3 regions of the Halobacillus sp. Marseille-Q1614 genome follow, and region 2 is predicted to be linked to each of the others. Evidence: riboswitches for the same ligand, from Rfam matches in the RefSeq annotation. Region 2 holds a riboswitch; each other region holds the start of a gene.

Region 1 (3,278 bases), 3.0 Mb from region 2:
GCTGTCTGTTATAAAGAAGGTGGCTTAAGATCATTAGCTTATAGAAAGCGTCATCTCCTTCAATATCATTAGAAGGATCGGCTTCCGCATAGCCTCTTTCCTGGGCTTCCTGCAGGGCACGTGAAAAAGGCTTGCCTTCGGACTGCATAGCCGTCAGGATATAATTGCTCGTTCCGTTTAAAATTGCTTCTACTCCCGTAATTTGATTAACCTGCATTAATTTAGAAATGAGTCCAATGATCGGTGTGCCGGCAGCAGTGGTCGCTTCATAACCGATACCGACATGAGAATTGGCCTGTGCTAATAAAGAAGGGCCATAAGCCGCAAACATCACTTTATTAGCTGTTACGATATGAATTCCACGGGCAATTGCCTGGGACAGATAGGTGAAGCTCGGCTCCTCTCCGACCGTAGCTTCGAACACAATGTCTGGCTTAAGAGACAGGATATCTTCAAAATGGTCCGTCACAAATAGATGTTCTTTAATCGGCCGCGGCTTTTCTAAATTTTGAACGAGTACGCCGCAAACCTCAATTTGATCCCCGGCTAATTTTGCTAACTCTTGCTGCTTCTCAAATAAAATATCATGAACTCCCTGGCCGACTGTACCGAAACCAAGGATCGCTGCTCTAATCGTCATCCTGCATTCACTGCTCCTTGTTGATTTTTTCTTCGATCCATGAGCCCCATTCGTCGAATTCTACTAAGAATCCATCGTGGCCATAGTCTGTTTTTACATGATGGTGTTCACTGTTGGGCACATAGCGGCTGAAGGTTTCGATAAGCTCCTTTGGATACAGAAGGTCGTGTTCAAAGCTTATCGTGTACAGCTTCGCTTTGTACTGCCGTGACACTTCCTCTAAACTTCCTCGTCCGCGGCTGATATCATGATGGTTCATCGCTTCAAGTAAATAAAGGTAACTGTTAGCATCAAACCGCTGTTTGATTTTTTCACCTTGATAGTCTAAGTATGATTGAATATTATAAAGTGATTCCGTCTGGCTTCTTGCAAATCGTTTTTGAAAAAGCGTGCCACTGCGGTAAGTAACCATTCCAGCCATCCGGGCGATTTCAAACCCGTTCAGTCTGTCCGTTTGTTCATAATGGCCATCATTAAAAGAAGGATCGTCCTGAATGGCGCGTGCACCAATATGGTTAAAAGCAATGCCATAATCGCTTAAGTAAGGGGTTGCGGCCATACAGAAGAGCTGTTTCATAAAATCCGGGTACAACAGTCCCCATTCTAACGTCTGCATTCCGCCCAACGATCCGCCGATGACCGCATGAACATTGTTTATGCCAAGCTTTAACAAAGCAGCATGCTGGGCGTGGACGATATCTCTAATTGTAACGGGAGGGAACTTCTGCCGGTAATAGTCATTCGTTTGCGGGTCAATGCTTGCCGGGCCTGTAGATCCATGACATCCTCCAAGCACATTAAAGGTGATGATTTGAAATTTGGATGTATCAATGGGGCATCCATTACCCACCAGGCCTTTCCACCAGCCCGGGCTCTCCTCTGTTCCGACGGCGTACTGGTTTCCGGTCAAAGCATGGCAAATGAGTATGACAGGGGCGTCACTTGGGCCCGATCGTTCATAAGCAAGTTCAACATTAGAAAAAGTGTGTCCTGATTCAAAAGTAAAGTTATGAAGAGTAACGGCGGTATTTGTTTTCTGGTTAGAGATATTTTTAATCGACACAGCAGGATTCCCTCCTCGTATTGCTTTGACTGCATATAAAAAACCCTCTTCTAAAAGAATAAGAAGAGGGTGATCGTTTAGGTTTCCTCCTCTTATCTTTCAGATCTGATTAGATCTGTAGGAATTAGCACCTTTTCAAGCCGTTGCTTGAAGGTTGCCGGGCGTCACAGGGCCTAGTCCCTCTGCCACTCTAGATAAGAGTTATTAAATTAGTCGTCCATATAAGGTATGTTACGAATTATAGAATGAGAATTATTTATTGTCAAACTATTTTTATGCTTTTTCGTACGTTTGAAGCAGAAGCTGCCTGGGAAGATACAAATTAAGACGATAATTAGGATGAAGGAGAGATTAAAGAATGAAAGAATACAGCGTATCACCTAATAAAGATGTAACAGGCTGGTTTGTCAAAATTGAAGACGTAGCCCCAACGGACGAGTATGATGAGCGTGACACAGCGATTGCCAAAGCAAAGGAAATGGCAGAACACAACAAACCGAGCCGTGTATTAATTTTAGATAAGAACCATGAAGTAGAAGATGAAATTAAATATTAATCACCACAAGCTCCCATGACCTGGGAGCTTTTTAATATGGATCAGCTTTTTTATACGAGATTTCTATTGAAAGTAAAGGCAGTGTTAGATCAAAAAAGGAAATCTGAGAGACTCCTGCGGAATAACGATCGGGCAGGACAAGCGCAGAGGCTTGAGCTAAAAGGAACGTGAGTATGCTGAAATTATGGATTTAATGAGGGAAAAGCGTTAAGCTGATCGTATCAATAGTAAAGGTGTGCAAGCGATGGAACAACAAGCAGATGTCATAATTATAGGAGCCCGGGTCGCCGGGGCCAGCCTGGCTATTTTACTAGGTAAGATGGGGAAGAAAGTAACGCTGGTCGATAAAGCTCATTTTCCGAGTGATACATTATCTACTCATCACCTTTCTCACTTAGAGTATTTAAAAAAGTTAGAAGTTCTCAAAGAAGTAGAAGCCACGGGCCTTCGTAAAATCACCAGAATGCGTACATATATAAAGGACAGCTTTATTGAAGGACCTCGCTCTTCCTATACGCTTATACCAAAACGTGCTCATCTGGATCAAGTATTAATAAAAAAAGCACTGTCTTTCCCTAGTGTGGAACTGTTAGAAGGAACGCAGGCAGTCCATTTACTTAAGTCAGATGGCCGGGTAAATGGAATCGTCATAGTGGACAGCCATGGGAATAAGCAGTACCTGAAGGCTCCCTTAGTTGTTGGAGCTGATGGGAAGAATTCAAAGATTGCCCACTTGGCAGGAGCAAAGAAGTATGGAGACCATTCTCCGATTCGGCCTGTTTTCTACGGGTATTATAAAAACATTACACCCTTATTAGAACCGACTACAGAAATATTTTTAAACGACGGGAGGATAGGATTTTTATTCCCGATGGAACAAGGGAGGGACTGCTTAGGGCTTGAAGTCTGGCCGGAGGAGTTTCAACAGCTTGCCAAAAACCAGGGAAAATTCGAAGAAATCTATCGCACGTATTATGGGATGGAGAAACGGATGAAAGAAGCTTCTTTACAAGGAGAGA
Region 2 (3,278 bases):
TGAAAAGTGTTCCCTGTCTGCTTATTACCAACCAAGCTGAAGTCATAGAAAAAGTGTATGCTTTTCATTCTGTTCCTCACATGTATGAAAAGGTTCAACAATATTTGTAATATAATATCGCGATTTCCCGGGAAATGACGAGCGATTCTCCATTTATTAACAAGGATCAGCCCTCTTAAATGCCGAATTATTAAATACAGCATTTAAGGGGGGATTTTATGCATGCGATTCAATCTTGGATCGAATCAGTGAACGATCGATCTGACCTGCTGAAAAAGTGGAAAGAGCGGCCGATTGTATTGTTTTTTCATGGTGAACAGGAAACGGTTCCTTTAACGATCAGCACACAGAACGTAAGAATTGATTACGATTATGAATTTCATTGTCCTGTGCATGTTCATGCTCCTTCGCAAATCATCGAAAAAATGCTGGAAGGAGAAGTACAGCTTTCAAAATTACCTGCTGATCTAGGAAAAATCGAGGGCAAGCTGCGAGATATTCTTTATGTTGAATCTTTAATGCTGCTGGCTAGATAAGGGTCCCAATCGCTTTCACAATATCCAGGAAGTCAGCTTTATCGTTAAACTGAAAAGCCAGTTCTCCTTCTTGATTTATGATCACAGTAGTGGGAACTCCTTTAGCTTTATATAATTTGTAAATTTTTGTACCTCTATCTGTTAAAGTAGGCTGCGTCAGAAATTTATCATAATAGTCTTCGGCGTCATGAATACTTCTTTCTCTGCCTGTAACGTTGATCGTCAGCATAGAAACTTTGGAGTGATCCATCGTTTGAAACAGCTGTTCTTTTTTAGGCATGTCAATCCCGCAATCAGTACACCAGGAAGCCCAAAACGTAAGGATTACAACTTTTCCTTGTTGTTGGGAAAGGGTAAAGTTGTTTTCTGAATCTATATAAGGCAGTGTAAAATCAGGAGCAAGTTTCATTGTATGTTCACCTCTGCATAAGAATTGACGATTTCTCCTTACCATGCTAACATAAATCGCACTTCGTTAAAGAATTGAATATTTTAAATTCTCTTCTCATTCTTTGAGAAGATTTTTTATTGACAGCATCTTAAGTTAAATGCTAAACTCCTTCTTGGTGCTTAAGTTCGATAAATTGATAATTGAATAAAGGAATCCTCTTATCCAGAGAGGCGGAGGGACTGGCCCGATGATGCCCGGCAACCATCAGGATCTTTTTAAAAAAGAACTGAAGTGGTGCCAATTCCTGCAAAGTGAAACCTTTGACAGATGAGAGAACAGATTGAAACTGACTACGCTTTTCTGTTCTTATGCAGAAAAGCGTTTTTTAGTAAGGGAGAGTGACATCATGATATCTATTGAAGGTTTATCTAAGGTTTTTAAGACAAGAGATCGAGACGTTAAAGCAGTCGATAAGCTGGATTTAACGGTCGATAAAGGAGAAATCTTTGGAGTAATCGGGTACAGCGGTGCCGGGAAGAGTACGTTTATCCGGCTCCTTAACCGCCTCGAAGAACCATCCGAAGGTGCAATTAATATAAACGATCAAAATATTATTGAACTGAGTAAAAGTGAACTGCGGGTAGCCCGCCAAAATATCGGGATGATCTTTCAACATTTTAACTTATTATGGTCTCGTACAGTTTTCGATAATATTTCTTTTCCATTAGAAATAGCAGGAGTACCTAAAGAAGAACGTGCCAATAGAGTAAGTGAGCTTATTGATTTAGTTGGGTTAACCGGCAGAGGCCAGTCTTATCCCTCTCAATTAAGCGGCGGTCAAAAGCAGAGAGTGGGTATTGCCCGCGCTCTTGCTAACAACCCGGAGGTACTGCTTTGTGATGAAGCCACTTCCGCACTTGATCCAGAAACGACGGACTCTATTCTCGATTTATTAGTAGACATTAATGAAAAACTTGGACTTACTATCATTTTAATTACTCACGAAATGCATGTTATCCGTAAAATCTGTCACCGTGTTGCTGTTATGGAAAGCGGGAAGGTAGTCGAGTCAGGTGACGTTCTGGATGTGTTCCTTCATCCAAAAGAAAAAGTAACAAAGCGATTCGTTGATCAGGTGATGGGAGACCCGGATCGGGAAGATTCCCTGAACTTAATCCAGGAAAGGTACAAGAACGGTGAAATTGTACAGCTTCATTTTATTGGAGAGAATACAAACCAGGCGTTAATAAGTGATGTCTCGAGAAAATTCCCTGTCGACGTAAATATCCTGCATGGAAAAATTACTCAGACTCAAAAAGGAGCCTACGGAACTATGCTTGTTCAAATCGTAGGCGCTGAGGCAGAGATCAGCCGTGCTATAGAGTATATTCGAGAAACATCTGTTGAAGTGGAGGTCAGCCCTAATGTTTAATCAGCTATTTCCCAATGTAAAAGCCGAAGATATCGTTGAGGCAACCTATGAAACCATGTACATGACGGTGATATCTGTAGCTGGAACTTTTATTATAGGTCTTCTGCTTGGGCTGCTTCTTTACTTATCAGGTCCAGGCGGCATGTGGCAAAATAAAGCATTGAATTGGATCACCTCTGCTTTAGTCAATGTTTTCCGGGCTATTCCTTTTATCATATTGATTTTACTGCTGTTCCCTTTTACAGATTTTCTTATGGGAACGATTCGAGGTCCTAAAGCAGCCTTGCCGGCTCTTATTGTCGGAGGCGCCCCATTTTATGCCCGTCTTGTAGAAATTGCCTTAAAAGAGGTGGACAAAGGGGTTATTGAAGCTGCTAAATCTATGGGAGCGAAATACAGAACAATCATTTTTAAAGTCCTGCTTCCTGAGTCTATGCCGGCCTTAATTTCAGGGATTACGGTAACGGCCATTGCTTTAATAGGATACACAGCTGTGGCTGGTGTTATTGGTGCAGGCGGTCTAGGGGACTTTGCTTACTTCTATGGTTTCCAGCGCAGAGAGTTCGATGTCGTTGCTGTATGTACGATTTTAATTGTGATCATTGTATTCATCTTCCAGTTCATTGGAGATATTTCCTCCAGAAAACTGGATAAAAGATAAACATAAATATTTAGGAGGTAACAAAGATGAGAAAGTTTTTAACAAGTTCTATTTTTGCCCTGCTGCTGCTCGTACTTGCAGCTTGCGGTTCATCAGATGATTCATCAGAGGAAGGACCTGGCTCTGAAATTACTGTAGGAGCTTCCAGTACTCCTCACGCGGAGATTTTAGAAGAGGCTAAGCCGCTTCTTGAAGAAGAAGGAATCACCCTTAATATTGAGCAGTATCAGGACTACATCCTGCCGAACCAGGACCTGC
Region 3 (3,278 bases), 2.0 Mb from region 2:
TGCAAAAGTAGCTGATCTGGCAGAGATAGACTTTTGTATCGTAGACAACCATATACCGGCTGATTTTGAAGAGGACATGAAGCGTTTTGATGTAAATGTACATATGGTTAAAGTTTAAAACGGCTTTAAACACAAAAAAGAGGATCCAAAAAGGATCCTCTTATGTATTAAACCTCTCTGATAACCGATCTGCCTTCGGTTTGCTTCTGGTCGATCCATTGCCACTCTTCATGGAGCTCTATTTTCCCATCATTCGTTATTACCGGCGTGGACTTACATTTCCCTCCTCTTATTTCATTGGAGATGTTAATGTGGTTGTATCGGAACTCTAATGTATCATCTGCATTCACAATTCCAACCAGCTTTCCTTTTACGATGTCTCCGCCCTCGTAATCTGCGTAAAGAATGCGCCCCTCCTGGTAATAGTGAAAATAAGTTTTTGAAGAGACTTCCCCATTCTCCGTATTTTCCACAGAAATGAACGTTCGATTATTATAATCAATCATCCTAAATCATCCTCCTGGCACAAAGTTATCTCCATTTCTTAGCTAGCGATTCAATATGCTCTGGTGTTGTTCGGCAGCACCCGCCAATGATGCGCGCGCCCGTTTCATACCAGGCTTCCGACTGAATATCGAATGGGTCACAAGCTTCTTCCCCATGCCATGTTTTCGTTTCAGGATTATAAGTTTCTCCTGAATTCGGATAAACAATAATTGGCTTCACTGTGTTTCTACGCAGTTCTTTCACAGCTTCTATAGCAGAAGGGACTGGGGCACAATTTACACCAATGGCTACGATCTGGTTATGATCATTAAATGTTTCTGCACATCTCTTTAGATTCGTACCATCACTTATGGCATCTCCATTTCTTAAGGAAAAAGACAGCCAGGCAGATGTACCCGGAAATTCTTCCAGTAAGGAAGCAAGTACTTGCGCTTCCTGAAAAGACGGGATGGTTTCTATAGCTAAAAGATCCGCCCCTGCTTCAATCAAGGCTTCCATACTTGGACGGTGAAAATCTGCTAAACATTTATCAGACACGCCGTAGTTCCCTGCGTATTCAGACCCATCTGCAAGATAGGCTCCATATGGTCCTACAGAGGCAGCAACCAAAGGTTTAGAACGGTCTGTTTTTTCTTCCTCATTCCAAACCTCATCTCTGGCCTGTCTTGCTAGATGAACCGTCTTTTTAATTAAGTCTATTGCTTCCTCTTTTTTAATACCGCGCTTAGCAAACCCAGCAATTGTCGCCTGGTAGCTTGACGTAATAGCTACATCTGCTCCTTTGCGGAAATAATCCGCATGTACCTGGACAATGGCTTCTGGCTTTTCCAGCAAGACTCGTGCTGACCAAAGCGGATCATCCAAATCACATCCGTGCTTTTCTAATTCCGTCGCTAACGCCCCATCAAGAATGACAAGGGAATACTTTTGCAAAATTGAATCAATGGGATTGTGCTTTTGACTGGTTTGGTTCGACATATCTGGTTCCTCTTTTCTTTACGTGCTTTCCTATACAGAACAAAGGCTAAAAGCGCCATGGTAGACACGAAACGCATAAGCAAAACGGCCGGAGGAAGGCGGCCTTCCCTTTTAGCAGGGCGGATTGCTTATGACGCGAGTGTCTGGGTGCTGGATCTGGATGTCGCTCTTTTAAACATATATATCCACTTGCTATACATTAAAAAACGCACTCCAAACGAGTGCGTGTCCGACAAATAAAAGAAGCTCCTATCTATCAGGTAAGATCACCCGCTGGAATTAGCACAGTGTTTAAATAGACCTGTTGCTGAGGTTTCTAAGGGCCAGTCCCTCCACCTCTCTGGATAAGAATTATTTACATTTTTCACAACTCTACCAATTGATTTAAAAATAGTCAAGATAGTAAAAATGTATACCATTTCAATATGAGAACCCCAGAAATCTATTCATCCTCCTAGTCTATTTGTTTCATTTTCCAGCTTCACTAGAGCGGTTACATTTTGTGGAAGCGTTCGCGAAGTGCTGAGGCCACCGGGATTCTCACGCTCTCTCATACTATAGAGACAGAATTGACGCTTTCGGGCTTTTTGTTATAGTTTAGGAGATTATACAGGAATACTGACCAGACCACATGTTGAGAAAAGGAACTATCAGCTTTTTCGAACAGCTGTTTTTCCATTGGCTCTCTCGTGAAAGGGGCTCCTTAAAATGAAAAGCATTCAAAGCCGCTTATTAATCATGCTGCTAATGTTCATCATTCTCCCCTATTTTTTATCTGTTTTTTTAATCTACAGCTACACGAAAAATAGTGTGGAGCAGCATGAACTTGAGAACAGCCGCGAACAAATTCAGGAAAGCTCAGAAGAACTCGAACAATATTTCAATGAGATGATTGATCTTCCTTATATTCTGTATCGCGACCCCGAGCTTTTTCGGATCTTCAATAACGAAATAGATGATTCAGCCTATTTAGAAAAAAGCTTAGAAAATTACTTTCTCATGCGAAAAGAAATCCGGCAGGTCCGGCTATATCTCGATAAGGGTAAAGAATCGTTAGCTGTTTATAATGGAATGGTCAGCGCACGGAAATCAAAGCCTGACTTTTTAGAGCAAAATACGATAAACGAACTTTATGATACAAACGTTAAATACCCCCTGGAACCGCCTCATCCGATTGAAAATTATAATGAGGCCGCGATTGTCCCCCAATCGGACAACTCTACGGTGATGACCTTTCACCATAAAATAGTAGACGTGCTGTCTAATGAATTTCTCGGCATCCTTACGACAGACATCGATTTAGATGTCTATGCTCAAATATGCCAAAACCTCCTGCAGGAAGACGAAGAAACCGTGATGCTTGTTAATGAAAATGCCAATGTAATTTACGCAAACGACCAAGAGCTTATCGGCAAGCCAGTAACATCTGACATAAAACAGAAGATGAACACCTCAGGAGGAAAAAGTGAAGATATAATTCTATCCAAAACCTTAACAGGACCGCTTCAAAACTGGAAATTAGTGAAAATCACACCAAGTGAAGTCTTATTCCAGGAGGTCAGAAAAACCGCCTACACAAGCATTTTGGTGGGGATAGGAGTCGGGCTGTTAGGGGTACTGATGATTAGTATGATTACTTACAAAATTACTCACCCAATCAAGCAGCTCACCCAAAAAGTTCGTTCGATCGAAGGCGGAGATACACATGCTCCATTTGATGACAGCCGAACGGATGAAATCGGTTATTTAGAAAAGCATATGAAGGAAATGATGGATCGCATCAACCGTCATAT

What was found. A riboswitch is a leader RNA that binds a small molecule or an ion and turns the genes downstream of it on or off. The one in region 2 is predicted to bind S-adenosylmethionine.
Region 1: linked by a shared signal. The riboswitch ahead of HUS26_RS18150 (homoserine O-acetyltransferase) and the one ahead of HUS26_RS02895 (methionine ABC transporter ATP-binding protein) in region 2 are both predicted to bind S-adenosylmethionine.
Region 3: linked by a shared signal. The riboswitch ahead of mmuM (homocysteine S-methyltransferase) and the one ahead of HUS26_RS02895 (methionine ABC transporter ATP-binding protein) in region 2 are both predicted to bind S-adenosylmethionine.

The regions. Positions count from the first base shown of each region.
Region 1 covers NZ_CADDWH010000001.1:3,622,077-3,625,354, forward strand. The annotation lists gene HUS26_RS18145 (homoserine dehydrogenase) at 1-640, opposite strand, end outside; gene HUS26_RS18150 (homoserine O-acetyltransferase) at 648-1,703, opposite strand; SAM riboswitch class I at 1,793-1,904, opposite strand; gene HUS26_RS18155 (DUF2188 domain-containing protein) at 2,062-2,259, shown strand; gene HUS26_RS18160 (NAD(P)/FAD-dependent oxidoreductase) at 2,504-3,278, shown strand, end outside.
Region 2 covers NZ_CADDWH010000001.1:597,517-600,794, forward strand. The annotation lists gene HUS26_RS02880 (thioredoxin family protein) at 1-110, shown strand, start outside; gene HUS26_RS02885 (hypothetical protein) at 219-536, shown strand; gene HUS26_RS02890 (TlpA disulfide reductase family protein) at 529-945, opposite strand; SAM riboswitch class I at 1,143-1,261, shown strand; gene HUS26_RS02895 (methionine ABC transporter ATP-binding protein) at 1,334-2,359, shown strand; gene HUS26_RS02900 (methionine ABC transporter permease) at 2,352-3,020, shown strand; gene HUS26_RS02905 (MetQ/NlpA family ABC transporter substrate-binding protein) at 3,047-3,278, shown strand, end outside.
Region 3 covers NZ_CADDWH010000001.1:2,597,048-2,600,325, forward strand. The annotation lists gene HUS26_RS13005 (DeoR/GlpR family DNA-binding transcription regulator) at 1-118, shown strand, start outside; gene HUS26_RS13010 (n-acetylglutamate synthase) at 168-506, opposite strand; gene mmuM (homocysteine S-methyltransferase) at 532-1,485, opposite strand; SAM riboswitch class I at 1,732-1,836, opposite strand; gene HUS26_RS13020 (sensor histidine kinase) at 2,194-3,278, shown strand, end outside.